DNA from 3 places in the Thermaerobacter litoralis genome. Region 2 is predicted to be linked to each of the others. Evidence: riboswitches for the same ligand, from Rfam matches in the RefSeq annotation. Region 2 holds a riboswitch; each other region holds the start of a gene.
What was found. Region 2 has a riboswitch for S-adenosylmethionine ahead of metX (homoserine O-acetyltransferase MetX). Riboswitches for the same ligand answer to the same signal wherever they lie in the genome.
Positions count from the first base shown of each region.

Region 1: linked by a shared signal. The riboswitch ahead of metE (5-methyltetrahydropteroyltriglutamate--homocysteine S-methyltransferase) and the one ahead of metX (homoserine O-acetyltransferase MetX) in region 2 are both predicted to bind S-adenosylmethionine.
Region 3: linked by a shared signal. The riboswitch ahead of ACYQ02_RS06915 (methylenetetrahydrofolate reductase) and the one ahead of metX (homoserine O-acetyltransferase MetX) in region 2 are both predicted to bind S-adenosylmethionine.

Region 1 is NZ_BAAIES010000008.1:413,041-422,514, forward strand. It holds gene metE (5-methyltetrahydropteroyltriglutamate--homocysteine S-methyltransferase) at 1-2,056, opposite strand, end outside; SAM riboswitch class I at 2,153-2,264, opposite strand; gene cysG (siroheme synthase CysG) at 2,538-4,133, shown strand; gene ACYQ02_RS06945 (nitrite/sulfite reductase) at 4,139-5,920, shown strand; gene ACYQ02_RS06950 (phosphoadenylyl-sulfate reductase) at 6,122-6,964, shown strand; gene ACYQ02_RS06955 (hypothetical protein) at 7,027-7,485, shown strand; gene cysC (adenylyl-sulfate kinase) at 7,523-9,474, shown strand, end outside.
Region 2 is NZ_BAAIES010000005.1:176,853-186,326, reverse strand. It holds gene ACYQ02_RS04295 (Glu/Leu/Phe/Val family dehydrogenase) at 1-335, shown strand, start outside; gene ACYQ02_RS04290 (MurR/RpiR family transcriptional regulator) at 414-1,325, shown strand; gene sfsA (DNA/RNA nuclease SfsA) at 1,345-2,346, opposite strand; gene ACYQ02_RS04280 (biotin--[acetyl-CoA-carboxylase] ligase) at 2,343-3,413, opposite strand; gene ACYQ02_RS04275 (cupredoxin domain-containing protein) at 3,486-3,923, opposite strand; gene ACYQ02_RS04270 (M48 metallopeptidase family protein) at 4,218-5,354, shown strand; gene ACYQ02_RS04265 (hypothetical protein) at 5,416-5,871, opposite strand; gene ACYQ02_RS04260 (helix-turn-helix domain-containing protein) at 6,272-6,592, opposite strand; SAM riboswitch class I at 6,899-7,017, shown strand; gene metX (homoserine O-acetyltransferase MetX) at 7,113-8,300, shown strand; gene ACYQ02_RS04250 (homoserine dehydrogenase) at 8,297-9,397, shown strand; gene ACYQ02_RS04245 (hypothetical protein) at 9,455-9,474, shown strand, end outside.
Region 3 is NZ_BAAIES010000008.1:399,223-408,696, forward strand. It holds gene menD (2-succinyl-5-enolpyruvyl-6-hydroxy-3-cyclohexene-1-carboxylic-acid synthase) at 1-3,503, opposite strand, end outside; gene ACYQ02_RS06905 (isochorismate synthase) at 3,496-5,325, opposite strand; gene menA (1,4-dihydroxy-2-naphthoate octaprenyltransferase) at 5,624-6,670, opposite strand; SAM riboswitch class I at 6,870-6,977, shown strand; gene ACYQ02_RS06915 (methylenetetrahydrofolate reductase) at 7,118-9,415, shown strand; gene ACYQ02_RS06920 (trans-sulfuration enzyme family protein) at 9,405-9,474, shown strand, end outside.

The DNA of each region.
Region 1 (9,474 bases), on a different contig from region 2:
CCATCCCCGACCGGGAGGCCTCGATCAGGATCACGTCGGCGTCCAGGGCGGCGATGGCGTCCAGGATGTCGTTGAACTCCGCGTAGCACATGTGGGTCTGGATCTGGGTCTCGTCCCCCACGCCGCCGGTGGCCAGGCGGAAGCACTCGGTGGCCCAGGCCAGGTAGGCCGGCTGATCCGCCCGGCGCAGGGGCATGGCCTCGCGGAAGGCCGGTTCGTCGATCTGGATGACCCGGATCCCCGCCGCCTCCAGGTCCTGGACCTCGTCGCGGATGGCCAGGGCGATCTGGCGGCAGGTCACCTCCCGCGGCTGGTCGTCGCGGACGAAGGACCACTGCAGGATGGTGACGGGCCCCGTCAACATGCCCTTGACCGGCCGGTCCGTCAGGGACTGGGCGTAGGTGATCCACTTCACCGTCATGGGGCCGGGCCGGGCCACGTCGCCGTAGAGGATGGGCGGCTTGACGCAGCGGCTGCCGTAGCTCTGGACCCAGCCGTGGCGGGTGAAGGCGAAGCCCTCCAGCTGCTCGGCGAAGTACTCCACCATGTCGTTGCGCTCGGGCTCGCCGTGGACCAGCACGTCTAGCCCCAGCTCCTCCTGCAGCCGGATCACCCGCCGGATCTCGTCCCGCAGGCCCGCCTCGTAGGTGGCGTCGTCGATCTCGCCCCGGCGCCAGCGGGCCCGCAGCCGCCGCAGCTCCGGCGTCTGGGGGAACGACCCGATGGTGGTGGTGGGAAGAACCGGCAACCCGAGGCGCTGCCGCTGGCGCTGGCGCCGCTCGGGGGCCGGCGACCGCCGGCGGGCATCGCCGGGACCGAGCCGGGCCAGCCGCGCCTGCACCTCGGGCCGGGTCCGCCGCGGCGAGCCAAGGCGGGCCGCCACCGCCGCCCGGCTGGCGGCCAGGGCGCCGGCAACCGCCGCCCGGCCTTCGTTCAGGGCGCGGGTGAGGACGGCCACCTCTTCCAGCTTCTGCTTCGCGAAGGCCAGCCAGCCCTTGATCTCCGGGTCGAACGCCGTCTCCAGCTCCAGGTCGATGGGCACGTGCAGCAGGGAGCAGGAGGGGGCGACGAAGATCCGCTCGGGCCCCAGCGCCTGCCGGGCCCGCTCCAAGACCTCCAGGGCCGCCTCCAGGTCGGCCCGCCAGACGTTGCGGCCGTCGACCACTCCCAGGGAGAGGTGCAGGGTCGGCGGCACGCCGGCCGCGAGCACCTGCTCCAGCTGGCCGGGATCCCGCACCAGGTCCAGGTGCAGGGCCTGCACGGGCAGGCTCAGGGCCAGCTCCAGGTTGTCCCGCAGCCCCTCGAAGTAGGTGGCCAGGAACAGCTTCAGGCCGGGGGCCGCCTGGGCCAGCGCGGCGTAGGCCCGCCGGAAGGCGGCCCGGGCCGGTTCGTCCAGGTCGAGGGCCAGGAAGGGCTCATCCAGCTGGACCCAGGTGGCCCCGGCGGCCTGGAGCTCCCGCAGCACCTGCCCGTAAACGGGCAGGAGGCCGTCCAGCAGGGCAAGCCGGGCGCCGGAGGGGACGCCCGCCGCCTCCCGCACCTTGGCCAGCAGCAGGAAGCTCACCGGCCCCAGAAGCACCGGGCGGGCCGCCAAGCCCAGGGCCCGGGCCTCGCGGAACTCCTCCACCACCTTGCGGGAGGCCAGGCGGAAGGTCTGGTCCGGCGCCAGCTCCGGCACGATGTAGTGGTAGTTGGTGTCGAACCACTTGGTCATCTCCAGAGCCGGTACGCCCTGGCCGGGCGTCCCCCGGGCCATGGCGAAGTAGACGTCCAGCGGGACCTCGCCGCCGCCCGCCGGATCCCACCCGTAACGGGCGGGGACGGCGCCCACCATGCAGGCGGTATCCAGCACGTGGTCGTAGAGGGAGAAGTCCCCGGCCGGCACCACGTCGATCCCCGCCTGCCGCTGCAGCTCCCAGTGGCGGCGGCGCAGGGCGGCCGCCGTGCGGAGCAGCTCGCCGGCCGGGATCTGGCCGTCCCAGTAGGCCTCCAGGGCCTGCTTCAGCTCCCGCCCCGCGCCGATGCGGGGAAAGCCCAGGTTCGTCGCCAGCGCCATCCATCCTCGCCTCCTCTGCCGGCGTCCACGGTGGGTCCAAGGGGCCGGCACGAAATGAAAAACCCCCTCCGGGAGGGGGAGAGGGTGGCTCGCCTTTCCCTATCTCCCGGGAGCCGCCTCCCGCGGGAATTGGCACCGTGCCGCTGCCGTCCGGCGGCCGGTTGCCGTGGCGTCATCGGGCCCGTCCCTCGGCCACTCTCGATAGGGTGCTGCTGTCGGGCTGTATGGCGCCCGGGCGCCGGGTTGTGGGAGCCCCCACGGGATCCGGCCCGGGCGTTGGGAACTGCTATTCGGGACCCGGACGGGAACTCCTGCCGGGCCATGGCCGAATTTGCAGGACCTTGACACGAGCCGCCCGGCGCCCTTCAATGGAGACTAAGTTAATTAACTCACTCGTATTTTTAAGGAATAGAGCGCACCGGTCGCAGCCCATGGCCCCCCGGGATCGGGATGGAGAGCGACGCGGGCGGGAGGAACACCGATGCATACCGATGCGCTGGCTCCGGAACGGGATGGCATCACGCCCGGTTCCATTCCCTACTACCCCGTCATGCTCGACCTGCGGGACCGGCCGTGCGTCGTGCTGGGCGGAGGCGGCGAAGCGGAGGCCAAGGTGCGGGGGCTGCTGGCCGCCGGGGCTCGGGTGACGCTGATCGCCGCAGACGGCACCGAGGCCCTGGCCCGCTGGGCGGCCGAGGGCCGGATCCGCTGGATTCGGCGGGACTACCGGCCCGGCGACCTGGACGGCTTCATGCTGGTGATCGCGGCCACCGAGGATCCCAGCCTCAACCGGCAGATCCGCGACGAAGCCGACCGCCGTCACCTGTGGCTCAACGCCGTCGACGACCCGCCCCACTGCAGCTTCATCCTGCCCGCCGTCCACCGCCAGGGGGACCTGGTGGTGGCCATCGGCACGGGCGGCAAGAGCCCGGCGCTGGCCGCCCGGCTGCGGGACCGGCTGGCCCGGGAGCTGGGGCCCGAGTACGCCGCCTGGGTCGCCCTGCTGGGCTCGATGCGCCCGGCGGTGACCGCCCGCATCCCCGATCCAGAGCAGCGCCGGGCCCTCTGGTACCGCATGGTGGACTCTGAGGGGCTCGAGCGGATCCGCCACGGCGACGAGCCGGGGGCCCGGCGGCTCCTGGAAGACCTGCTGGACGCGGCGGCGGCGAACCACATCCAACCCGCCCCGCCGGCCGCGGCCCCGCCTGCGGCCCCGGCTGATCCGCCGCAGGCGCCGGCGAGCGGCCGGCCGCACCGGGACGGCCCCGGCACCGTCTACCTGGTGGGCGCCGGCCCCGGTGACCCCGAGCTCCTCACCCTGCGGGCCGCCCGGCTGCTGGCCGAGGCCGACTGCGTCCTCTACGACCGGCTGGTGTCGCCGGCCATCCTGGCCCGGGTGAGGCCCGGCGCCGAGCGCATCCCCGTCGGCAAGGCGCCCCGGCACGCGGGGTCGGGCGAGGCGGCGCCGCCCTGCAGCCAGGACGCCATCATCGAGCTGCTGGCCGACCGGGCCCGGCGCCACCGGGTGGTGGTGCGGCTCAAGGGCGGCGATCCCATGGTCTTTGGCCGGGGTGGGGAGGAACTGGCCGCCCTCCGCCGCCGCGGCATCCCCGTCCAGGTGGTGCCCGGCGTGACCTCGGCGGTGGCCGCCCCGGCCCTGGCGGGGATCCCCCTGACCCTGCGCGGGGTGGCGTCGTCCTTCACCGTGGCCAGCGGCCACTGCCAGGCCGGTTCGTCCCAGGATTGGGCGCGGCTCGCGGCGGCCGACACCCTGGTGGTGTTGATGGGCGTGGCGAACCGCCAGGCGACCGCCCAGGCCCTGATCGAGGCCGGGCGGCCGCCCGGCGAGCCCTGCGCCTTCGTGGAGTGGGCCGGCTGGCCCCAGCAGCGGGTGGTCCGGGCGACCCTGGGCGCCGTGGCCGCCGGCCAGGTCGCCGTGGAGGCGCCGGCGGTGTGGGTGATCGGTCCGGTGGCCGCCTGGGCGGACGAACCGGCACCGCCCGAGGACCCGCCCTGGGCCCCGCGGGACCAGCAACCGGCACCGCTGGGCTCCCCGGCCGAGATCGCCAGGAGGTGACCGCCATGAACGGTTCCAACCGGCCGTCCGACCCGACCCGTCCCGGTCATCCCGCCGGCCCCGTCCCGCCCGGCGGCCCGGCCCGTACCGAGCCCTCGCCGGACCCGGCATCGCCGGCGGCCGCCGCGGGCCACCGGCCGGGCAGGGCGCGGCGGGAGCGGCGGCCCCTGACCTGGGAGGAGGTCCGCCGGCGCAACTACGTCGAGCGGGTCAAGCACGAGAAGCTGCCCTTCGACCTGCTGGACGAGCTGCCGCGGCTCGCGGCCACCCACTACGAGGACGTGCCGGAGGACGACATCCTCCGCCTGCAGTGGTGGGGGCTCTACCACGACAAGCCCAAGGTCGGCACCTTCATGATGCGGGTCAAGATCCCGGGGGGCATCGTCACCCCGCAGCAGCTAAGGGTGATCGGCCAGATCTCCCAGCGCTTCGGCCGCAACAGCGGTGAGATCTCGACCCGCCAGAACATCCAGATCCACTGGATCGAGCTCAAGGACGTACCGGCCATCTTCGACCTCCTGCGGCAGCACGGGCTGACCACCGCGGGGGCGTGCGGCGACATCCTGCGTAACATCACCGGCTGCCCGGTGGCGGGGATCGACGCCGGCGAGCTCTTCGACACCCGGCCCTACGTGCGGGCGCTGGCGGACTTCTTCTACCACAACCGCGAGTACAGCGACCTGCCGCGCAAGCACAAGTGGACCCTGTCGGCCTGCCCCCACCAGTGCAACGCGCCGGAGATCCACGACGTGGGCCTGGTGGGCACCGTGGTCGACGGCCGGCCGGGCTTCGCCGTGCTGGTGGGGGGCGGCCTGTCCACCTACCCGCGGCTGGCCGACCCCCTGGGCGTGTTCGTCCCGGCCGAGGACCTGACCGCCTTCCTCCAGGCGCTGCTGGACGTATGGCGCTTCGACCTGACCTACCGGGCCAACCGGGCCAAGGCCCGCTTCAAGTTCATGGTGGAGGACCACGGCCCCGAGGCCATCCGCCGCCGCATCGAGGAGCGGCTGGGCCGCCCGCTGCCGTCGCTGGCCGAGGTACCCCGGCCCGCCGGTCGCACGGGACACCTGGGGATCCATCCCCAGAAGCAGGAGGGGCGGTACTACATCGGCTTCCCCGTCTTCCCGGGGCTCATCAGCGGTGAGCAGATGGTCGCCGTCGCCGACCTGGTCGAAGCCCACGGTGAAGACGTGCGGTTTACCCGGGAGCAGAACCTGATCATCACCGGGGTGGCGGCCGCCGACGTGGACCGGGTGGTGGCGGCCATGGCCGATCTGGGCTTTGCCCTGGACGTCAACCCGGTCCGGGGCCACAGCATCGCCTGCACCGGCAACCCCCACTGCAACTACGCCGTGGGTGACACCAAGCCCCAGCTGGTGCGGCTGGTGGAGCGGCTGGAAGCCCGCTTCGGCCGGGCGGTCGAGGACCTGCACATCCACCTGGACGGTTGCCCCCACGCCTGCGGCCAGCACTGGGTGGGCGACATCGGCATCCAGGGGACCACGGCCCGGGACGAACGGGGCGAGAAGATCCCGGCCTACGACATCCTGCTGCGGGGCGGGCTCGGCCCGGAGGCGGCCATCGGCCGGCCGGTGGCCCGCCGGGTGCCGGCCGGCGAGCTGGCCGGCTACGTGGAGCGGCTGGTCGGGTTCTACCTGACCCGGCGCCGCCCGGGCGAGTCGCCCCAGGCCTTCTTCCACCGCCATGGCGACGACGAGCTGCTGGCCGTGATGGAGGGGCGGCCGGGGGGAACCCCGCCCCAGGCCGCCGCCGGGGCCGGCGACTGAAGCGCTCTGCTGACGGAGGAGAGCCCTCGGCAAGGACGGGGGAAGCGCCCTTGCAAGGACGGGGGAAGCGCGCCGCAAGGACGGGGCAAGCGCGCTTGCAAGAACACGGGAAGCACGCCGCAAGGACGGGGGAAGCGCCCTCGCCCTGCAAGGACACGGGGGCGCTTGCACAGGGGCGCTTGACAAGAGGAGGTGGCCTGGTTGCAACCCGCAGGCATCACCCCGCCGACCCGCCGGGACGTGATGGACGACTACGAGGCCGGCCAGTGGGCCGTCCACTTCGAGGACAAGGAGCCGGAGGACCTCTTGGAGTGGGCCTTCGAGCGCTTCGGCAACCGGCGCCTGGCCCTGATCTCCAGCTTTCAGGCTGAGGCCAGCGTGCTGATCGACATGGCGTGGCGAATCGACCCCCAGGTCCGGGTCGTCACCGTGGACACCGGCCGGCTGCCCCAGGAGACCTACGAGCTGATCGACCGGGTGCGGGAGCACTACGGCATCGCCGTGGAGGTGGTGATGCCGGATCCCGTGCTGATCGGCCGGATGGTCCGCCGCCACGGGATCAACCTGTTCTACCGCGACGTGAACCTGCGCCTGCTCTGTTGCCACCTGCGCAAGGTGCTGCCCCTGCAGGGGGTGTTGGACGGGCTCGACGCCTGGGTGACGGGCCTGCGCCGCGCCCAGTGGGCGACCCGGGCCAACATCCGCAAGGTGGAGATCGACCACGATCACGGCGGCCTGGTCAAGCTGAACCCCCTGGCCGACTGGAGCGACGAGGACGTGTGGGATTACATCCGCCAGAACGACGTCCCCTACCACGCCCTCTACGACCGGGGCTACACCAGCATCGGCTGCGCCCCCTGCACCCGGCCGGTGGAACCGGGCGCCGACCCCCGCAGCGGCCGCTGGTGGTGGGAGAAGGACGCCCCCAAGGAGTGCGGCATGCACTGCCCCATCGAGACGGGCGGGTTCGAGCACGAGGTGGAGGCGATCCTGGGCCACGACCTGGACGGCCACCTGGAGGGCGAAGGGCCGGAGGGCTCCTGACCCGCCGGCCCCAAGGCCCCACCCCCGCCCCATCCCCGCCCAACGCCCAAGGAGGGATTCCCGTGCCGGTGCGCCTGCAGCCCGAGACCGCCGCCATCATCCAGGAGGAAGCGTCCGCCGTCGCCGCCCAGGCCCAAAGGGAGCCCGTTCGCCAGCACTACGGCCGCCTGGCGGAGGCGGCGGCGGAGGGGACCGTCCCCGACGACCTCTTGCCCGCCCTGGGCGAGCTTCTGCACCTGGTGCTGGCCAGCGGCCGCATCGCCGCCCGCTATGGCCCTCGGGAGGAACAGGCCCTGGGGGAGGTCTACCGGCGCACCCCGCCGGGCCGCCGGCTGGAAGAACAGCTGGCCCAGGTCAACGGGGCCTGCCAGGGCCTGGAGGGCCTGCCCCTGGAGGCCCTGCGGCTGACGGCGGCCGGCCCCGGCCGCTACCGCCTGGCCATCGAGGCCGGCGGCCGGCGGCTGGTCCTCGATCTGGGGCCCGGCGGGGCCGCCGTCCGCAGCCTGGAACTGGCCCTCTGAGGAACCGGCATCGATCGCCGAAAGGTGGTGTCCGACCTTGCCCCACCGCGGGGTCACCGTATGGTTTACCGGCCTTCCAGGGGCCGGAAAGTCGACGCTGGCCCGGGAGGTGGCGGCCCGCCTGCGGGCCCGGGGCCTCCCGGTGGAGGTGCTGGACGGCGACGTCCTGCGCCAGACCCTCTGCCGTGACCTGGGCTTCACCCCCGCCGACCGGGAACGTCAGGTGGAGCGGGCCGCCTGGGTGGCGGCCACCCTGACCCGCCACGGCGTGATCGTCCTGGTGGCCGTCATCGCCCCCTATCGCCACAGCCGCGAACAGGCTCGCCGCACCATCGGCGACTACCTGGAGGTGTTCCTGCAGGCGCCGCTGGAGGTCCTGGTGGAGCGGGACCCCAAGGGCCTCTACCGCAAGGCCCTGGCCGGTGAAATCCGCGATTTCACCGGGATCGACGCCCCCTACGAGGAGCCCGCGGCCCCCGACCTGACCTGCGACACCGCCCGGGAGACCGTGGCCGAGAGCGCCCGCCGGGTCCTCGCCCTGCTGGAAGAACGCGGCTACATCCCGGCGGCCGGGGCGGCCGGGTCCGCGTTCGCCGGCGGGGCCGCCGCCCATGGCGCGGGGGCCGCCGGCGCGAAGGCCGCCGTCGCCGGCGCGGGCGAGCCCGGCCGGCCCGCCCGGGAGGGTGCCGGTTCGTCCGGGAACGGCCGCCCCCTGGGGGTTGCCCTGCGGTCCCGAGCGGCGGCCGGAGCCGCCGCTCCCGCCGTCCCTGCCGGGGCGCCCTCCGTCCCTGCCGGGGCTTCCACCGTCCCTGCCGGGGCTTCCGCCGCCCGGGCCGCTGCGCCGCCCGGGGCGCCCGCCGTCCCGGGGCCCGTTCCACCCCACGGCGGCACCCTGGTCTGGCGCGTCTTAGAGGGCGCCGCCCGGCAAGAGGCACAGGCCCGCGCCGCCAGCCTGCGCCAGCTGCCCCTGGACGAGCTGGCGGCGGCCGACCTGGAGCTCCTGGCCACCGGCGCCTTCAGCCCCCTGACGGGCTTCATGGATCGCCGGGACTACGAGGCCGTCGTCGAGGGCATGCGGCTGGCCAGCGGGGTGGTCTGGCCCCTGCCCGTCACCCTGGCGCTGCGCCGGGAGGAGGCCGCCGGCCTGCGGGACGGGGAGGAGGTCGCCCTGGTGGACGCCGGGGGCCGGCCCGTCGCCCTGCTGGAGGTGCGGGACGTCTTCCCCTACGACAAGGAGCGGGAGGCCCGGGCGGTGTTTGGCACCACGGAAGAGGCCCACCCGGGGGTGGCCCGGCTGTACCGCCGGGGTGAGGTGCTGGTGGGCGGTCCCGTCTGGTTCATCGGCCGGCCGGACCGCCCGCTGCCCCAGGGCCCCGGTGCGGGCGAGCTGCCGCTCCCGCTCCTGGGGGCGGAGGAACCGGCCCGCGGCGACGGGACGGCCACCGGCGGGGGCCGGGCGGGAACCGGCGCCGGCCCTAGGGAGGCCGGTGGGCAGGGCGACGTCTTCGCCCCCTATCGCCTGACCCCCTGGCAGACCCGGCGGGAGATCGACCGCCGCGGCTGGCGGACGGTGGTGGGATTCCAGACCCGGAACCCCGTCCACCGCGCCCACGAGTACCTGCAGAAGGTGGCCATGGAGATCGTCGACGGGCTGCTGCTCCACCCCCTGGTCGGGCCGACCAAGCGGGACGACGTGCCGGCCCCGGTGCGGCTGCGCTGCTACCTGGAGCTGCTGCGCCACTACTACCCGCTGGAGCGGGTCCTCTTCGCCGTCTTCCCGGCGGCCATGCGCTACGCGGGGCCCCGGGAGGCGCTCTTCCACGCCCTCTGCCGCAAGAACTACGGCTGCACCCACTTCATCGTGGGCCGGGATCACGCCGGCGTGGGCAACTACTACGGCACCTACGACGCCCAGCGGCTGTTCGACCGCTTCGCGCCGGAAGAACTGGGCATCACGCCGCTGAAGTTCGAGCACGCCTTCTACTGCCG
Region 2 (9,474 bases):
TCTTCGTCCTGCCCGACATCCTGGCCAATGCCGGCGGCGTGACGGTCTCCTACTTCGAGTGGGTCCAGAACCTGATGCAGTACTACTGGTCGGAGGAACAGGTGGTCCGCCAGCTGGAGCGGCTGATGGTCAGCGCCTTTAAGGCGGTCTACCGCTGCCACGTGGAGGAATCGGTGCCCATGCGGCTGGCGGCCTACATGGTCGCCATCGACCGGCTGGCGGAGGCGCTGATCGCCCGCGGCTGGGTGCCGGCCACCGATTACCATCACGTTCCCCAGCCGGAGCCGGCGGAGGCCACGATGGACGTCTTCCGCGAACCGGCGGCGTCGGTGTAACGTGGTGGCAGAACGCGGGAAATCGGGCAAGGGCCGGCCCGCCGGAGGCCGGCCCTTGCCGTATGGCGGGAGGCGGTCATGGCGAGCTTTGCCGAGCGGCTGCGCAAGCGGGCGGGGCGGCTCAGCCGCGCCCAGCGGCAGCTGGCCGAGTTCATCCTGCAGAACGAGCCCCGGGCGGCCTTCATGACGGCGGCGCGCCTGGGGGCCGCCGTCGGGGTCAGCGAGTCCACGGTGGTGCGGTTTGCCATCGCCCTGGGCTACAGCGGCTATCCCGAGCTGCAGCGGGACCTGCAGGACCAGCTGCGGGCCCGCCTGTCCGCGGCCGACCGCCTGGTGCTGGCCGAGGAGCGGGGCGAGCGGGCGGAGACGATCCTGGACACGGTGCTGCGCACCGACATGGAGAACATCCGCACGACCCTGGCCAGCCTGCCGCGGGACCGCTTCGCCGAGGCCGTGGGGGCCTTGCAGCGGGCCCGGGCGATCTACGTGGTCGGCCACCGCAGCGCCGCCGCCCTGGCCCACTACCTGGGCTACTACCTGCAGCTGATGCTGCGGAATGCCCGCACTCTGACCCAGGCCGGCACGGTGCTGGAGGAACTGATGGCCGCCGGGCCCGCCGACGTGGTGGTGGCCATCACCTTCCCCCGTTACGCCCGCGCCACCGCCGAGGCCTTCCGCCTGGCCGCCCAGCGGGGTGCCCGGACGATCCTGATCACCGACAGCGTGGTCTCCCCGCTGGTCGAAGAGGCCAGCATCGTCCTGCCCGCCAAGTCGGAGTCGCCCTCCTTCGCCGATTCCCTGGTGGCCCCCCTCAGCGTGATCAACGCCCTGATCACCGCCGTCGCCCTGGCCCAGCCCGAGCGGGTGCGAGCGGCCCTGCGGGAGCTGGAGGACGTCTGGGACCGGCAGGGCACCTACCTCAAGGAAGAACGCCGCTCGGAGCGCATCGTCGGACCGGGCGAGGTGGCCGGCCCCAGCGAGGGCCTGTAGGCGACGGGGCCGGCTGCCCTCATGCCTCCACGACCGGGATCGAGTCCAGCACGGTGATGGCCGCCGGCGTCACCCGGCAGCGGTAGGCATAGGCCTCCACCCCGGCCGCCCGGGCCCGGGAAAGGGCTGCGGCGAAGGCGGGATCGGCCCGCCGGTGGGGTGCCAGGCCGGCCGCGTCGTCCCGCTGGACGAACCAGACCACGGCGGCCCGGTAGCCCTGCCGGACCGCCGCCGCCAGCTCCTCCAGGTGCCGGGCGCCGCGGGCCGTCGGGGCGTCGGGGAAGAGGGCCGTGGCCCCTTCCACCAGGTTGCAGGACTTGGTCTCCACCAGGCAGGGCGGGGCGGGCGGGTCCGCCTGATCCAGGCAGAAATCCAGGCGGCCGGCCCCCCAGGCCACCTCCGCCCGCCAGCGCCGGTAGGCCGCGAAGGGCGGCAGGGCGCGCCGGTCAAGGGCCGCCGCGAAGAGCCGGTTGGGCATGCGGGCATCGACGGAGACCCACCGCTCCTGGTCGCGGACCAGCAGCAGGTCGCCGGCCGTCCGCCGGGGGGCCGGGTGCGGGGGCCGGGAAACCGGACTCCCCTGCCGCCGGGACCCGGCGGCGCCCGGGCTCGCGCCGGGCGGTGCTGGATCGCGGCCTTCTCCGGCCGCCCCGGCGGGACCCGGGGAAGCGCCGGGCGGGTCGGCTGGCGCTCCCGTCGCCCCCGGCGGGATCCAGGCCAGGCCGGGCGTGCCGGGCTGCAGCAGCTCGGCCATGCGGCCGGAGTTGGGCAGGTGGAGCCGCAGGACGGTGCCGGGAGCCACCGCCGGGGGGGTCCCCGAGGCCCTGCCGGACGCCTGCAGGCCCGCCCGGCCGTCGGGGCCGGCTGCCGCCACGGCGGCTTCCACGGCGAAGCGGTTGAGGCGCCGGACGACGATCACCGGGGTCAGGGGGGAGGGCCAGGGGACGATCACCGCCGGGGCGGCGGCCGCCCGCACGGGTTCGGCGACGGCCCGGGCCGGAGGACGGCGGCCGGCCGTCACCGGGATCCGGCCTCCGGCGTGCCGCCCAGGGGCCTGAGGCGCTGCACGTCCCCGGCCAGGATGCGGCGGCGCGTGCCGCCGGCCTGTTCGACCACCAGGGAGCCGTCGGCTGCTACGTCCAGGGCGATGCCCTCCACCTCGCCCCCGGGCAGGACGATCCGAACCGGCTCCCCCAGCCAGGCGGCCCGACTGCGCCAGGCGGCCAGGACCGGTTCGCCGCCCTCACCGTGGAGCTGGAGGTAGCGGGCCTCGAGCCGCTGGAGGATGGTTTCGGCCACGTCGTTGACCGTGACCGGCTGCGGGGCCTCCCGGCCAAGCCAGGTGATCCGGTCCGCCAGTTCCTCCGGCACCGGCTCCCCCTGGACGTCCAGGTTGACGCCGATCCCCGCCACCACGTACTCGGCGCCGTGGGGATGGGTGACGGTCTCCAGCAGGATGCCGGCGATCTTGCGGTCGTCGACCAGCACGTCGTTGGGCCACTTGACGGCCACGGGCCGGCCGGCCAGGAGCTCGACGGCCTCGGCCACGGCCGTGGCCACGGCCAGGGTCAGCAGGGGCAGCCGCTCGGGGGGAAGGGTGGGGCGGAGGATGAGGGACATCCACAGCCCGCCGGGCGGGCTCCACCAAAAGCGGCGCAGGCGGCCGCGGCCGGCCACCTGGCGGCCGGCGACCACGACGGTCCCCTCCGGCGCCCCGCCTTCGGCCAGCCGCCGGGCCACGTCGTTGGTCGAACCCACCTCCGGGTACCAGTGGACGGTGTGGCCCAGCCGCGACCCCAGCCGCCGCGCCTCCAGCAGCTCGGGGACGAACCGGCGGGCCGCCAGCTCCCGGGCAGCCCCGGGATCGAGGGTGTAGCCGTGGTGCGGCCGGCCTTCCACCGGCCAGCCGTCCCGGCGCAGGGATTCGATGTGCTTCCACAGGGCCGTGCGGCTGATGCCCAACCGGCCGGCCAGGTCCGCACCCGAAACGGGCCCGCCGCCGGCGGCCAGAAGGGCGGCCAGCACCCGGCTGCGGGCGCGGGCGGCCGGGGCGGGATCGGGTGCCGGTGACAACTCCTTCGCGGGCATGGCGTCGCCTCCCGGCAACACCATACCACGGCCGAGGGCCGGCGCTCGCAGGCCCCGCGCCGCAACGGGACCCTAGCGGTCGGCGTCGGCGGGGTGGACCACCAGGACCCCGCGCATCCCCTTCTCGTAGTGGCCGGGCATGTGGCAGGCCAGCTCAAAGCGGCCCGGCACGTCGGCGTTGAAGATCAGCCGCACGCTGGTTCCCGGCCGGAGTCCGGCCACCTCCAGGCCGTAGCCGCCGATCTCCAGCTCGTGTTCCTCCCGTCCGGTGTTGATCAGGGTCAGCCGCACCCGGGTCCCCTGGCGGACTTCGATCACCGCCGGTTCATAGGCGTACTCCGTCAGGCGGATCACCCGGTCGGCCGTGGGCCGCCCCGGCGCGGTGACGCCGGCCACCGGCTCCTGGGCCCGGCGGAGGTGGAGTCCCAGGGCGCCCGCCAGCAAGGCGGCCGAGACCAGCAGGGCGATCACCGAGCGGGTGGCCGGCCCGGGTGCAGCCCCGTCGGACACGACGGCACCTCCTTCAAGGGGGCCGGCCCGGCCGGTCGGGGACCGGCCGGGTTCCTTCCGGGACCAATGTATGCCATCCGGTGGCCCTTCCATTCGGGGCCGGGCGCCCCTTTTCGCGGGCCGGCGCGGGCCGGCGCGCGGGCCGGCGCGTCCTTTTGGGGCCCGGGGAGGAGCGGCGACCGGCCGGGCGAACCATGACCATGGTTGACGGGAAGCCCGCGGCCGGCGGCGGCTCGGGCTTCGCCCCGCCGGGCCGGCCCGAGGCCCGGCGGGAACGGGCGAGGAGGGGGTTGGATGGGCAGGGCGGCGGGTGGGGGACGAACCGGCGGGGCGCCGGCGGGCGGCGGGCGGTCTGGGGCCCGGGGGCCGGCGCCGGAACGCCGGGACCCCCGGCACCAGGAGGCGGATAGGCCAGCGGCGGACCCGGGCCGGGGCCCCGGCCGGTCCCGGGAGGCCGGCCGGCGGCCGGAGCCGGCCGGGTTGCCCGCCGGCCTGCCCGCCTACACCGTCCGGGTCAGCGCCCGGGCGCGCCGGGTGCGGCTGGTCCTCTCGCCGGCCGACGGCCTGGTGGTCGTGGTGCCGCGGGGCTATGCGCTCCACCGGGTGCCCCAGGTGGTCGCCCAGCACGCGGGGTGGATCCAGCGGGCCCGGCGCCGCCTGGAGGAAGAGGCGCGCCGGGCCGGCGGCAGCGGCAACGCCCCACCGGAGCCGGCGCCCGGTCTACCGGCCGCCCCGCCGAGCCCGCCGGCCTGGGTATGGTTGCGGGCCCTGGGCGAGGTGTGGCTCGTGGGGGGCGCGCCCGGCCCGGAGCCGGCCGTGCCGTCCCGCCGGCCCCCGGCGGCCGGGCCGGCCGCGGGCGGGCCGGTGACGCCCTCCTCACCGCCCGCGGCGCCGGCGCCCCCCGCCGGGGCGGGGACCCCCGGGTTCTGGCCGGCCGGCCCGGCCGCCGCGGCCCTCCCCCAAGAGGTACCGGTGGCGGGCCGGATCACGCTGCCCGCCGGTGCCCTGGAACGGGGACCGGCCGCCTGGGCCCCGCCCCTGCGGGCCTGGCTGGCGCGGCGGGCCCGGGCCACCCTGCTGCCCTGGCTTGAGGCCCTGGCCCGGGAGCGGGGCTTCCGGCTGGCCGGTGCGTCCGTCGGGTGTCCCAAGACCCGGTGGGGAAGCTGCTCGGCGACCCGTCACATCCGGCTCAGCCTGAAGCTCCTGTTCCTGCCGCCGGAGCTGGTCGAGCACGTGCTGATCCACGAGCTGTGCCACACGGTCCACCTGCACCACGGGCCGGCCTTCTGGGGGCTGGTGGCCCGCCACGATCCTCGGGCGGCGGAGAACCGCCGCCACCTGCGGGCGGCGTGGAGCTACGTGCCGGCCTGGTTGCGGCCCGCCCGGTCCATCGGGCCCTCGGTGGCCGACGGCGAGGTGCCCCTCCCCTAGCAGCCCGTGTAGTAATGCCATTGGCTCCCAAAGCCGCTCGTCTTTGAAAACGTCAGACGCCTTAGGACATTCCGTCCAGCTGGCGTACTGGTTGCACTTCCTGACTGGCGAGCGCCTGGATTTCCGTCATACGCTGCCGTACATCATTAGGTAGCGGCACGTACATCAGGGAAATGCCCGGGGCCAGCCTGCCGCGAAGGTGCTTCTCCATGATCCCAAAAAACTCTTCACTTGTCAGAACGAGGATGCGTATGGGAGCGTCGATAAGCGTGAGGTAGTATAGCTCGGCTACCGCTGCGTTTATCTTGCCCGCTGGCTTCTTCCCTCCGGAGGTCTTGCCCGAAGCGGACTTGATCGATGCCACTACTCTGCCGTCGTCGGAGACCGCGTCGAATTCGTGGGTGCCACCGGCGACGAGCTTTAGTACCCGGGACTTGAATGGCACCCCAAATTGCTGGGCGAGGTGCTGACGTACGACATCTTCCACGACCCGCTTGAGGTAAAGGGTGTTGGCCATCGGGACGACCACCTTTTTGGAGTTGACCCGCTTTGGAGTTGACCCGGTTTCGTGGACAGGTTGAGGCTTACGCGACAACCCCTTCCTGTGAATGAGTCTTTCGCTCCTGCTGCCAACGGTCCTCGTACTCGTCGGGCGAGAGGGAACCAAGGGCCGAGGGACGCCGCTACCGGTTGTAGAACCCTTCGACGTACTCGAAGATCGCCATGCGGCAGTTGATCCCGTGTGGGCCAGGCTTGGCGGTCGAGGAGCTCCCGTTGCAGGGGCGCGTCGAAACTCTCCGCCATCGCGTTGTCCAGCGCATCGCCCACAGGACCCATTGATCCGGCGATGCCCAGGGCCTCCAAGCGACGGGTGAACGCTAACGAGGTGTCCTATGCCCCATGGTCGGCGTGGTGGATCAGGGCGGGCCCTGGCCGGCGACGCCGCACCGCCATGGTAACGGCGTCCACCAGCAACTCCGCGACGGGCCGGTCCCCCCATGGCCCAGCCACCACGGCACGGGAGAAGGCATCGATGCTACGTGAGGTCTGCCACCCATATCCGGTTGGGGGCATCGGGCACAAACTCCCGATGCAGCCGGTCGGGGGTCGACCGGGCGGCGGGGATCCCGGCGGGTGATCCCCCGGGTCCGGCGCCGGTGCACGCCACAGAGCCCCATGGCCCGCATTAGCCGGGCGACCCGCTTCCGACCCCAGCGGACCCCATGCGTCCACCGCAGCTCTCAATGGGTGCGGGGCGCACCATCCGTGCCCCGGCGGAACTCGGGAGGGTCCGGCGGCTTGGTGGCCGGCATGGGGATCACCCTTTCCGGGGCTTACGCCCCAAGTGCCGGGGTGTCCACGAAACCGGGGCAAGTCCAGTGCGAGTCACCTCCGGGATGTGGACTGGCTACCAATCCCTTGGCTCGCCAACCGCCTTTCCCTTCTGGGACCCACACTCTTCAGCCCAGAGCCAGGAGGTCGTTGACCTCCCCGCCCGGGCATGCTAGCATCACTCTCAACAGCCACAACAGAGCGCGTCTGCTCTCTTATCCAGAGTGGCGGAGGGACTGGCCCGATGAAGCCCGGCAACCGCCGGCCGCGCCGCAGCGGCCGGTAAGGTGCCAACTCCTGCAGGATCCGGCCGGATCCTGAGAGATGAGAGGGCGCCGGAACTCCTTTCGGCCCTTCCCTCTCGGGAGGGGTAATTTCGTATCCGGAACCCCTTCGGGGAGCGGGCGCGGGAGGGAGGGGGACGCGGTGATCCCCTGTCGCGGCCGTGTGGACATCGGGCCGCTGCAGCTGGAGCTGGGCGGCCACCTGCCCCGGGTCGAACTGGCCTTCGAGACCTGGGGGCGCTGGGATCCCCGGCGGCAGAACGCCGTCCTCATCTGCCACGCCCTGACCGGCGACGCCCACGTCGCCGCCCACGACCCCGCCGACCGCCCGGGCTGGTGGGAGGAGGCGGTGGGCCCGGGCAAGCCCATCGACACCCGCCGCTGGTTCGTCCTGTGCAGTAACGTCCTGGGGGGCTGCTACGGGTCGACCGGGCCTTCCAGCCCCATGGCGCCGGGGGCCGGTCCCTGGGGCGGGCGCTTCCCCACCATCACCGTCCGCGACATGGTCCACGCCCAGCGCCGCCTGCTGGACGCCCTGGGCATCCAGCGGCTCGCCCTGGTGGTGGGCGGCTCGCTGGGCGGCATGCAAGCCCTGGAGTGGGCCTTCACCTATCCCGACCGGGTCGACGCGGTGGCGGTGCTGGCCGCTCCGCCCGCCGCCTCGCCCCATGCCATCGCCTGGAACGAGGTCCAGCGCCAGGCCATCTTCGCCGATCCGGCCTGGCAGGGCGGGGATTACCCCAGCGAGCAGCCGCCGCGCCGGGGACTGGCGCTGGCCCGCATGCTGGCGATGACCACCTACCGCGGTCGCGAGGAGTGGGCCCTGCGCTTCGGCCGGGCCGAGGTGCCGCCGGGGACCGATCCGGTGGCCGAGCGGCTGGGCGGTTACGCCACCGCCGCCCGTTCCGGCGCTGAAGCCTTCCGGTTCCAGATCGAGAGCTACTTGCACTACCAGGGGGAGAAGCTGGTGCGCCGCTTCGATCCGGCCACGTACGTGACCTTGACCCGGGCCATGGACCTGCACGACGTGGGCCGGGACCGCGGGGGCCTGGAGGCCGCGGCCGGCCGGGTGCAGAGCCGGGTCTACGTCCTCGGCATCACCTCGGACCTGCTCTACCCGGTGGACGAGCAGCGGCCCCTGGTGCGGGCCCTGCGCCGGGCGGGCAAGGACGTCGCCTGGCACGTCTGGCGGGCCCCCTGGGGCCACGACAGCTTCCTGGTCGACGCGGCGGGTGTGGCCCGGCGGGTCATGACCTGGCTGGAGGAACCGGCCGCCTCGCCGGCGGCCCCGCCCGGCGCGGTGGCCGCCGTGGGGGAGGGGCGCCCGTGAGGGGTCCCGTGGTGGCGCTGCTGGGTTTGGGCACCGTGGGCAGCGCCGTGGCGCAGCGGCTGCTGGATCCACCCCCCTGGCTGGTCGAGCGGCTGGGCGGCGTGCCGCGGCTCAAGGGGGCGCTGGTGCGCCACCCGGATAAACCGCGGGCCGCCGCCGTCGACCCCGCCCTGCTGACCACCGACCCGGAGCGGCTCTTGGCCGATCCGGAGGTCGACGTGGTGATCGAGCTGATCGGAGGGGTCGAGCCCGCCCGCCGCTACGTGCTCCAGGCCCTGGAGGCCGGGCGTCACGTCATCACGGCCAACAAGGCCCTGCTGGCTGAGTCCCTGGCCCCCCTGGTGGCCGTCGCCCGCCGGTCGGGGGTGGAACTGGCCTTCGAGGGGGCCGTGGCCGGGGGCGTGCCCATCATCCGGCCGCTGCTGCGGTGCCTGGCCGCCAACCGGGTGCGGCGCCTGCGGGCGGTGCTGAACGGCACCTGCAACTTCGTGCTCACCCTGGTCGAGCAGGGCGCCAGCCTGGACGAGGCGGTGCGGGCGGCCCAGGCCGCGGGCTACGCGGAGGCCGATCCCAGCGACGATCTCTCCGGCCGCGACGCCGCCCGCAAGCTGGCCATCCTGGCGATGCTGGTCACCGGCGAGCCGGTGGACTGGACGAGCGTCGAGCGGCGGGGTCTGGACGACCCGGCCTTCCGCCGGATCCTGGAGGCGGCGCCCGCCGCCGGCCCCGGCCAGGAGGCCCGCTGGCGGCTGGTGGCCACGGCGGAGTGGACCGGGCCCGCGCCCCGGCTGACGGTGCAGCCGGAGCTCTTGCCACCCCACGATCCGCTGCTGCAGGCGGCCGGGGTGGAGAATATGATCCTCATCGAGGCGGATCCGGTGGGCGCCGTGCGCTTCGCCGGGCCGGGGGCCGGCGGCGAGGCCACGGCCAGCGCCGTGCTGGCCGACCTGATCGCCATCTGGCGCGGCGACCGGCTGCCCCTGCCCGCCCTGGACGGCCGGCCCCGGGCGGCAAGCCGGGTGCCGGGCGGCGCCTTCGACAGGGAATGGCAGGATCCGGCCGCGGCGGCGGTTAAACTCAGATTGAGGGAAGGTTGAGCGGGCCGCCGGGCGCGCCCTGGGGCGGGTCCGGCGGGTCCTCCAGGGGGGAGCGGCATGGGCCCCAGGCATCTCGC
Region 3 (9,474 bases), on a different contig from region 2:
AGGTGGACGGTGTGACCGGCCCCCGGTACGACGACCGCCCGGCCCCGCGGCAGCCGCTCCGCCATGGCCTGGGCCAGGGCGACGTATTTGGCGTCGTCCCCGCCCGCCAGGCAGAGGACGGGCACCCGCAGCCCGGCCAGCCGGTCCCAGAGGGGCGGCTGGACTCCCGCCCCCATGCCCCGCAGGCTGTTGGCCAGGCCCCGGGGCCGCTGGGCCCGGCGGGTGGCCCGGACGGCCGCCTGGGCGGCCGGCGGCAGCTGCCGCAAGCCGGCGAAGAGGGGCAGCGCCTCCCAGGAGCGGGCAAAGGCCTCGAGGCCCTCCTCCTCGATGCGGCGGGCCAGGTCCTCGTCGCTGCGGCGCCGCGCCTCCCGCTCGGCGGGATCGGCCAGGCCGGGTGACGCGGACTCCAGCACCAGGGAGGCCACCCGCTGGGGCGCCGCCACCGCCAAGCTCAGGGCCACCCGGCCGCCCATGGAGTAGCCCACCAGGTGAACCCGCTCGACGGCCAGCCGGTCCAGCAGGTCCAGGAGGTCGGCCACCTGCTCCTCCATGCGGTAACGGCGGGGATCGGCCGGCGCCGCCGAGCGGCCGTGGCCCAGGAGGTCGACGGCCAGCAGCGGCCCCGCCTCCGCCAGGGCCTCCCAGACCCCCGCCCAGGTGGCGACGCTGCCGGTGAAGCCGTGGAGCAGGAGCGCCGGTTCGGGGTGACCCACCGGCCGGGGGCGGGCGACCCCTGCGCCCCCCGGCCCGACGCCGGGACCGCCCGACGCCACCACGTGGTAGCGGGCGCCGCGCACCCGGACGAACGCGGCCGTGAAGGATCCGGTCCCGACGGATGCCTCCGGCACCGGAGTCCCCGCCACCGGCCCCTTGGGGCCAGGTCCCCGGGCCGGCCCTTCGCCGCCGTCCGCCCCGGCGGCAGCCCGGGCGGCGTCAACCCTGGCCCTGCCGGTCCGTGCGGACGGCTCGCCCGGTTCCCGCCGGGCGGCCCCGGCGGCCCCTTGGGGCGGCTCGCCCGGTTCCGGCCGCCCGGCCCCGCCGATCCCTGTGGGCGGCGCGCCCGGGTCCCACCGGCCGGCCTCGCCGGTCCCTGCGGCCGGCCCGCCCGGCACCCGCCGCCCCACCCCGGCGGCCCCGGGCCGATCGCCGGGCTCCCCGCCCCCATGGGGAACATCCCGGGGCCCGGGTGGCGTAAGGGCGGCCCCTGCCAGCACCGTCTTCGCGGCGCGGGCCACCGCCTCCCAGACCTGGCGGTGGTGCTCCACGTTGCGCGGCCGGTTCGTCCGGATCTCGACGATGGCCGGCATCCCCCCCGCCAGGGCCTCCTCCACCGCGGCAGCGAAGTCCGGCCAGGTCTCCACCCGGCGGTAGGCGAAGCCGTACAGGGCGGCGGCATGGCGGAAGTCCAGGCCGTGGGGCGTCCCCCAGAGGGGCTCGAACTCCGCCGGGTCCAGGCGGGCCTGGGGCAGGAAGGAGAAGATCCCCCCGCCGTCGTTGTTCACCACCACCGCCAGCAGGGGCAGGTGATACCGCGCCGCCGCCCACAACCCGTTCAGGTCGTGGTAGAAGGACAGGTCGCCGATCAGCAGGACCACCGGCCCTTCCCCGCTGGCAGCCACCCCGGCGGCCGTGGACACCACGCCGTCGATGCCGGCGGCGCCCCGGTTGGCCAGGATGCGGACCCGGCGCGGGGTCGCGGGGTAGAAGGTGTCCACGTCCCGGACCGGCATGCTGTTGCCGGCGAACAGCACCGCCCCCTCCGGCAGGCGGCGGGCCAGCTCGTCCACCACCCGCGGCTCGGCGGGTTCGTCCCAGCGCGCCAGCTGGCGGGCGATGGCGTCCCGGGCCGCAGCGTTGAGGCGCTGCCACAGGGCCAGCCAGGACCGGGACGAACCAGCCACCCCAGCTCCAGCACCCACCGCCTCCTCGGCCCGCCGGGCCAGCTGGGCCGTGGCCCGGACCGGGTCGGCCCGCACCACCTGGACGGCGACGTGGCCGGGGTCGGGCCAGCCGCCCTCGTCGACGATCACCTGGACGGCATCCCGGTGGCGCTCCAGGAACTGGGCCAGGGGCTTGGACACCGGCGCCCCGCCCAGCCGGAGGACCACGTCGGGCTCCAGGGCCGCGGCGACGTCCGGATCCCGCAAGAAGGCGTCGTAGGCGTCGATGAGGGGCGAGCCGGGAACCGGCGCGGCCGCGGGCGGGCGGCCCGTGGCGCCGCCCGCGGGTGCGCCAGCGACCGGTGCATCTGCATCGGCCGCCTCGGCCGCCGGGGTCCCGGCGACCGGCAGCGTCCCAGCCGGCCTGACCGCGACCGCGGTGCCGCCCGCCGGCGTGGTGCCGGCCGGCGGCGTGGCGCGGCCCTGTCCGCCGGTCGCGGGCCCCATGGCCTCAGCGGCCGGATGCCCGCCCCGCAGGCCCGACAGGGGGTCGGCCAGCACGGGCAGGCCGAGGCGCGCCGCCAGCCGCAGCACCGACGCGGCCAGGGGCGGCTCCTCCCGGGCGCTGGCAGGCGCCCCGCCGCCGCCACCGAGCCCCGCTCCCGGCTCCAGCGGCAGCACCGGTGACATGGGGCCGCAGACGATGAGCCCCCGCCGCGCCCCGGCCAGAAGGGCAAAGAGCTCGTCGGCCTGGCCCTCCGTCAGGGCCGCGGGGGCCAGGCGCGGCTCGACGGCGGCCCGCGGAGCCGGGACGGCACCGCCCGGCGGCGCGGCCGCCGGCCCCCTCCGGGCCGGTTCGTCCCCCTCTGCGGCCGGCACCAGGGGCTCCCGGAAGGGCACGTTCAGGTGCACGGGACCCGCGGGGGCGGCCAGCGCCTCGGCCACCGCCCGGGTAGCCAGCCGGGCGACGTAGGCCTGGACGGCCGGGTCGTCCTCGGGCAGGGGCAGGTCCGCGAACCACTTGGCGTGCCGGCCGTAGAGGTGGGTCTGGTCGACGGTCTGGGAGGCACCCAACTCCCGCAGCTCGTGGGGCCGGTCGGCCGACAGGACCACCAGCGGCACCCGGCCGTAGCGCGCCTCGATGACCGCCGGGTAGAAGTTGGCGGGCGCCGTGCCCGACGTGGCGACGACGGCGGCCGGCCGGCCCGTGGCGCGCCCGAGGCCCAGGGCGAAGAAGCCGGCCGAGCGCTCGTCCAGCTGCACCCAAAGCCGCACCCCCGGATGGCGCGCCGCGGCCAGGGCCAGCGGCGTCGACCGCGACCCCGGGCAGACGACCACGTGCTCGACGCCCGCTCGGACCAGGCCGTCCAGGAGGGCCAGGGCCCAGGCCAGGTTCGTCCGTCCCCGGTCGGGCGCCGCGGCGCCGCCGGCCCCGCCCAGGCTGCCACCCCCGGCGGGGCTGCCCTGCCCGGCAAGGTCACCGGCCCCGGCGCGGGCCGTGATCCCGGAACGGCCCGTGGCCGTCGCCGCCGGCCCTGGGCCTTCCGGGGCGCGCGCCTGAGGAGCAGGGCCGGATGCGCCCCCTGCACCGGCCGCGACCGTTCCCGCCCAAGGCTCAGTCACCCCGCTCCACCTCCCCGGCGCCGGCTTCCACCCCCAGGGCCGCCGCCAGCGGCTGGAGCTTCAGGCGCGTCTCCTGCCACTCCCGCTCGGGATCGGATCCCGCCACCACGCCGCAGCCGGCGAACAGCCAGGCCTCCGTCCCTCGCACCAGCCCGGAGCGGATGGCGACGGCCATCTCCCCCTCGCCCCGGTGGTCGAACCAGCCCAGCGGCCCGGCGTACCAGCCCCGGCTGCCGCCCTCCCACCGGCGGATGAACGCCAGGGCCACCTCCCGCGGCCAGCCGCCCAGGGCCGGCGTCGGATGGAGCCGGCCCACCAGTTGGGGGATCGTGACGCCATCCACCTGGCCGGCGATGGGCGTGTAAAGGTGCTGGACGTTGGCCAGGGTGAGCACCCGGGGCTCGTCCGGCACCTCCAGCCGCCGGCACACCGGCGCCAGGGTCTCCCGCAGCATGCGGACGACCAGGGCGTGTTCTTCCCGTTCCTTGGGGCTCTCCAGCAGGGCCCGGGCCAGGGCCCGGTCGGCTTGGGGTGTATCGCCCCGCCCGGTGGAACCGGCCACCGCCGCCGTCTCCAGCCGGCCGCCCCGCAGCCGGACCAGCCGTTCCGGCGTGGCGCCCAGGAACACGGCCCGGTCCCGCGCCACGGCAAAGACGAAGCACTCCGGATAGCGGGCCTTCAGCCGGCGCAGGGCCGTGCCCGGGTCGAAGGCCGCGCCGGCCACCAGGTGCAGCCGCCGGGCCAGGACGACCTTCTCCAGCTCGCCAGCGGCGATGGCCTCCAGGGCCGCCCGGACCATGGCCTCCCAGGCCTCCCGCCCGGGCGTGGCCTCGGCCCGCACCGGCCCTGGGGCCTGCCGCCCCGCCGTTCCCGGCGGCAGGCTCCCCTGCGGGGCGGCCGCGCCCGCGCCCGGGGAATCGCCGGACGCCGCCGGCCCCAGCGGTGACGGGCCGGGGCCGGCCGGCGTCCACCCCCCTTGCCGGCGCCCCACCGCGGCGGCCACGGCCAGCAAGGAGAGCCAGCGCCGGCCCCGCTCCCCGGCGGCCGTGGTGGCCGCGGGCGGCACCGTGAGCCGGATGCCGCCGGGGAAGGCCCAGGCCGGGCCCCCCTCTCCCGCCGCCTGGGGGCCCGCGCCGTCGGGCACCACCACCCGGTTGAAGGTCAGCCAGGTGGCGCCGCCGATCCGGGTCACCAGCAATTCCGGCAAGACGAAGCGGGCGGCAGGGAAGCCGGTCCAGAGGGGATCGACCGGGGCGCCGGGGTCGAAGCGGAACCCGCCGACCAGCACCGGTCCCGTGCCCCAAACGCCGTGGGGGGCGTCCACCAGGGCCCCCTCGCAGAGGGCCTGCCAGGCTTCGGCCAGCCCGGCGGCCGCAGCGCGCAGGACAGCGCCGGCGACGGGGGCGAACCCGGCCACCGGGTCGCGGCCGGCGGAGGGACCGGCACCCGGGCCGCCGGGCGGGTCCCCGTCCGGGCCCCGGCCGTGGCCCCCCGCGGGCCCATGGCTTCCCGCGGCTGCAGCAGCGAGGCCGGCTCCACCCCCGGGCGCTCCGGTCTCCAGGATGCCGGCGGCCCCCAGGGCCACCAGGTCCATCGCCTCCCCCGGCGCCGACCACAGGGCCCTTTCCCGGGTGAGGACGGCCGCCCCTTCAAAGAGGGCGACGGGATCCAGGTCCTCGGCGGCGACCGTGAAGCTGACCACCGACGGGCGGCGCCCGCGCCGGGCGTGGTCCCGGGCGCGGGCATGCAACCGGTCAAGATCGCGGCTGACGGGTCCCGCAAGGGACGCCAGCTGGGGTGCTTCCCTGGCCAATGGTGTCATCCCTCTGATCGTTCGGATCCGAGCCGAATCCAAGGCTGAAAGGCAAAGGGTGGCGCCGCCGGCGAACTCTGGGTGAACGTTCATTCACCGGCGACCCCAACCACGTTGGTTCGTGACGCGGGGGGAAATCCCTGCCGGAACCCTTGCCCATCGAGCGACCCTTTCCGGGGCCGGTTTCCCGGCCGCCTTCCCGGCCGGGAACGGGCCCCGCAGCGCGGCGCGGGACGCCGCCTGGCGGCGTCAACGAAAAGCCCCTCCGCCATCGGCCCCACCGCGACCGGCTGGGAATCCGCCCGCCTCAGAAGCCGGTGGCCGCCCGCACCCACCACCAGGCATAGCCGGCCACCAGGGAGGCCCCGGCCGCCTTGTACAGCCCCAGGGCGAGCCGGCCCAGCCGGTACAGGTCCTGGTGCCGGTACGGCCGGGCGAGGAAGGCGGGCGCCTGGCGCAGGCACCGGGCGGCGGGGATCAAGGTGATGAGCACCAGGGCGGGGAGCCGGCCGGCCGCCACACCCACCACGATCAGCACCACGGTGGCGGCCACCCAGCCGAAGTAGAGGCGCAGGGCCCGGGTCTCCCCCAGGCGCGCGGCCACCGTCATCTTGCCGGTGGCCCGGTCCTCCTCGATGTCGTGGATCGACTCGGCGTAGAGGATCAGCGCCACCAGGGAGACCAGGGGCAGGGAGGCGATGAGGGCCTCCACCGAGAGGCCGCGGGCCTGGACGTAGTAGGACCCCAGCACCAGCACGGCCCCCATGTTCAGGCCGACCATGAGCTCGCCCAGGCCGCGGTACCCGTAGCGGATGGGCGGCGCCGTGTAGAAGAGGCCGCTGGCGATGCCCAGGAGGCCGAAGGCCAGGGCCGGCCAGCCCGTGCGGGCGGCCAGGTACCCGCCCACCAGGGCGCCGAAGCCGAAGGTGGTCCAGGCGCCGCGGCGCAGGCTGTCGGGGCTGAGCCACCCCGCCTGGATCACGCCGCTGCCGCCGGTGAAGGGCGCGTCGCCCTCGTACATGATGTAGTCGAAGTAGTCGTTGGCCATGTCGGTGCCGGCGTGGATCGCCAGGCTGCCCAGCAGGGTCAGCAGGGCCAGCCAGGGGTCGAAGTGGCCCTCCCCGCCCGCCACCAGGATGCCCACCAGGACCGGAATGATGGTGACGGGCTTGAGGTGCGGGCGGCTGGCCTGGTACCAGGCCTTCAAGAGAAGGCGCCAGGAGCGGGACCGCTCTCCCGGCACCGGCATCCCCTGGGGCGCCGGCCCCGCGGCCGGGGCCGGGCTCGTCCCGGCCGGGCTCGCAGCCTCCCCCGCAGGCGCCTGGGCCGGGCTGCGTTCGTCCGTAGGATGCACCCGTCCATTCCCCCGTCTCGGCGCGGGCCTTGGCGCGGGGCTGTGATCCCCACCGCCGGCCCTCGTTCCAAACCACGACCACGCCCTCTATTGTAACGAAGGAAATCGCATCTGACCTGTTGCCCCCTTGGCGGAACCCGGCTATACTGTGCGTAATCTCCATTGACAACGCACCCGGCCGGCCTGCCGGCCAACCCCTCTCTTATCCAGAGCGGTCGAGGGACGGGCCCGATGACGCCGCGGCAACCGGCGACTCCGTCGTGCGGTGCCAACTCCCGCGGCTCCGAGAGGAGCCGAGAGATGAGAGAAGGGGGAACGGGGAACCCAGTCGACGACCAAGCCCCTTCCTCCTTCGGAAGGGGCTTTTCCTTTGCCGCTCGGGGACCTCGCGCGACCGCGGTGGACCCGGTCCCGCGAGGGACCTGGCCACGGGAGGTGAGGATCGGGGTGACGGAACCCATGCCACGGCACGCCGGAACGGCCGCCGGCCTGCCCGCGACGGACGAACCGGCTCCCCTGGCGGCGGTCGCCTTCCGCCCGCTGGGGGCCTTCCTGCCCTGCGCCGCCCTGGCCGACGGCGACCCCGGCTGGACGCTGGCTCTCGAGGCCGGCCTCCTCGGCCCCGCCCGGCCAGGCGGGGCGAGCGGGTCCGCCGGGCGAGCAGCCCCGGACGAACCGGCCGCCCTGGAGGCCGCGGCGGCGGAGCAGCTGGCCCCCTGGCCCCTCACCGCGCCGGGGCGGGTGGAGGCCGTCCACCTGGCCGCCCTCCGGGCCGGCGCCCGCCTGATCCGGACCCACACCCGCTGGGCCAGCCCGGCCTGGCTTCCCCGGACGCCGGCGGCCCGGATCGAAGCGATCAACCTGCAGGCGGCCAAGCTGGCCCGCTCGGCCCGGGAACTGGCCGGCCAGCCGTGCCTGGTGGCGGGGTTCCTCGGCCCCGGGCCCACCCGGCGCTCCCCGGCGGCGGGCGGAGAGGCGGCCGAGCCGGGCGCGCTGCAGGAAGCGTACCGGTGCCAGGTGGCCGGCCTGCTGGCGGGGGGCGTCGACCTGTTCTGGATCGAGGCCGCCGATCCCCGGGAGGCGGTGGCGGCCCTGGTCGCCGTCCGGGAGGCGTCCCGGCTGCCGGCCGGGGTCCTCTGGCACGCGGACGGCGCCGGGCCGGAGGCGGCCCCCGACCGGGTGCGGGAGGGGCTCCGGATCCTGGCCGCCGCGGGCTGGCCCGACGCCCTGGGGGTGGTGGCGCCCGCCGGGCCGGAGACGGCCGTGCCCTGGCTGGCAGCCCTGCGCCGGGCCGGGTGGAGCGGTCCCCTGTGGGTCGCCCTGGGGACGGCCGGCGGTCCCATCGGGCCCGCCGCGCCGGGCGATCCGGGGGCCCCAGGCCACCTGCATCCTGTTGATGGCCCAGGGGATGGTGCGGAGGGCGCCCTTCATGGCGCCGCCGGTGGGTGGGACGGCCTGTTCCTCCTGGGCGTCGGCTGGGTGGGCGGCGCGGGCGCCTTCACGGGGGACGAACTGGCCCATCTAGGGGCCCGCCTGGGAGCTCGCCTGGGGGCCGGCCTGGGAACCCGCCTGGAAGCCCGCGGCGGGGCCCCCCAGGGGATCGGCCCGGATGGGCGGCCCTGGCCCGGCGCGGAGCCCGCCGGATCCTCCCCCACGGCCGAAGCCCTTCCAGGGGCGGTGCGGCTCGAGGTCCGCGGCGGCCTTGGGCCGCAAGGCAACGGCACCGTCGCCGGCCCCGCCCGGCCCGAACCGCCGGCCGCCTCCCCCGGCGGCAGCCCGGCCCCCTTGCGGGAGAAGCTGGGCCGCCGGTTCGTCATCAGCGTCGAGCTGGACCCGCCCCGCGGGCCGGTGGCCACCAAGTTCCTGGCCGACGCCCGGACGGTGGCCGCCGCCGGGGCCGACGCCGTCAACGTGGGGGACAGCCCCATGGCCCGGCCGCGCATGGCGGCCCTGGCCGGCGCCCTCCTGGTCCGCAGCGCCGGCGTCGACGCCATCATGCACTGCACCACCCGGGACCGGAACCTCATGGCCCTGCAGGCGGACCTGCTGGCCGCCCACGCCCTGGGCGTGCGCAACGTGCTGGCCCTGACGGGCGACCACCCGCGCCTGGGGACCAGCCGGGCCTCGGCGGTGTACGACGTCGACTCCATCGGCCTTTTGGAGATCCTGGCCGCCCTGCGCCGGGGCGAAGACCCCCAGGGCAACGCCCTGGGGGCGCCGGCCGAGTTCACCGTCGCCTGCGCCCTGAGCCCCTGTGCCGAGGACCTGGACCGGGAGCTGGACCGCTTTCGCCGCAAGCTGGCGGTGGGCGTGGTCGACTTCGTCATGACCCAGCCCCTCTACGAGGTGGAGCCCCTGGAGCGGGTCCTCGACCGGCTGGGCGGTTGCCCGGTCCCCCTGGTGATGGGCGTCATGCCCCTGCACAGCGGCCGCCACGCCCACTACCTGCACCACCAGGTGCCGGGGATCACCATCCCCGCCCCCATCCGCGAGGCCCTCGACCGGGCCGGGGACCGGGGTCTGGAGGTCGGCCTGGAGCTGGCCGAGGCGGTGGTGGAGGCGGCCCGGCCCTACATCGCCGGGATCTATGTGGTCGTCTCCTATGGGAAAACGGAACCGGTGGCCGAGTTCGTCCGCCGCTTGCGGGCCCGGTTCGACCCGGTCTCGCCGGCGTCCCCGCCGCAACCGGCGGGCCCCTCGGCGGCGACCGCCCCCAGGGAGGAGGTGCGTCCCCATGCCGGTTGAACCCGGCCCCGCGGGGCCCCTGCACCCGGCCACCCAGGTGGTCCACGCCGGCGTGCGCC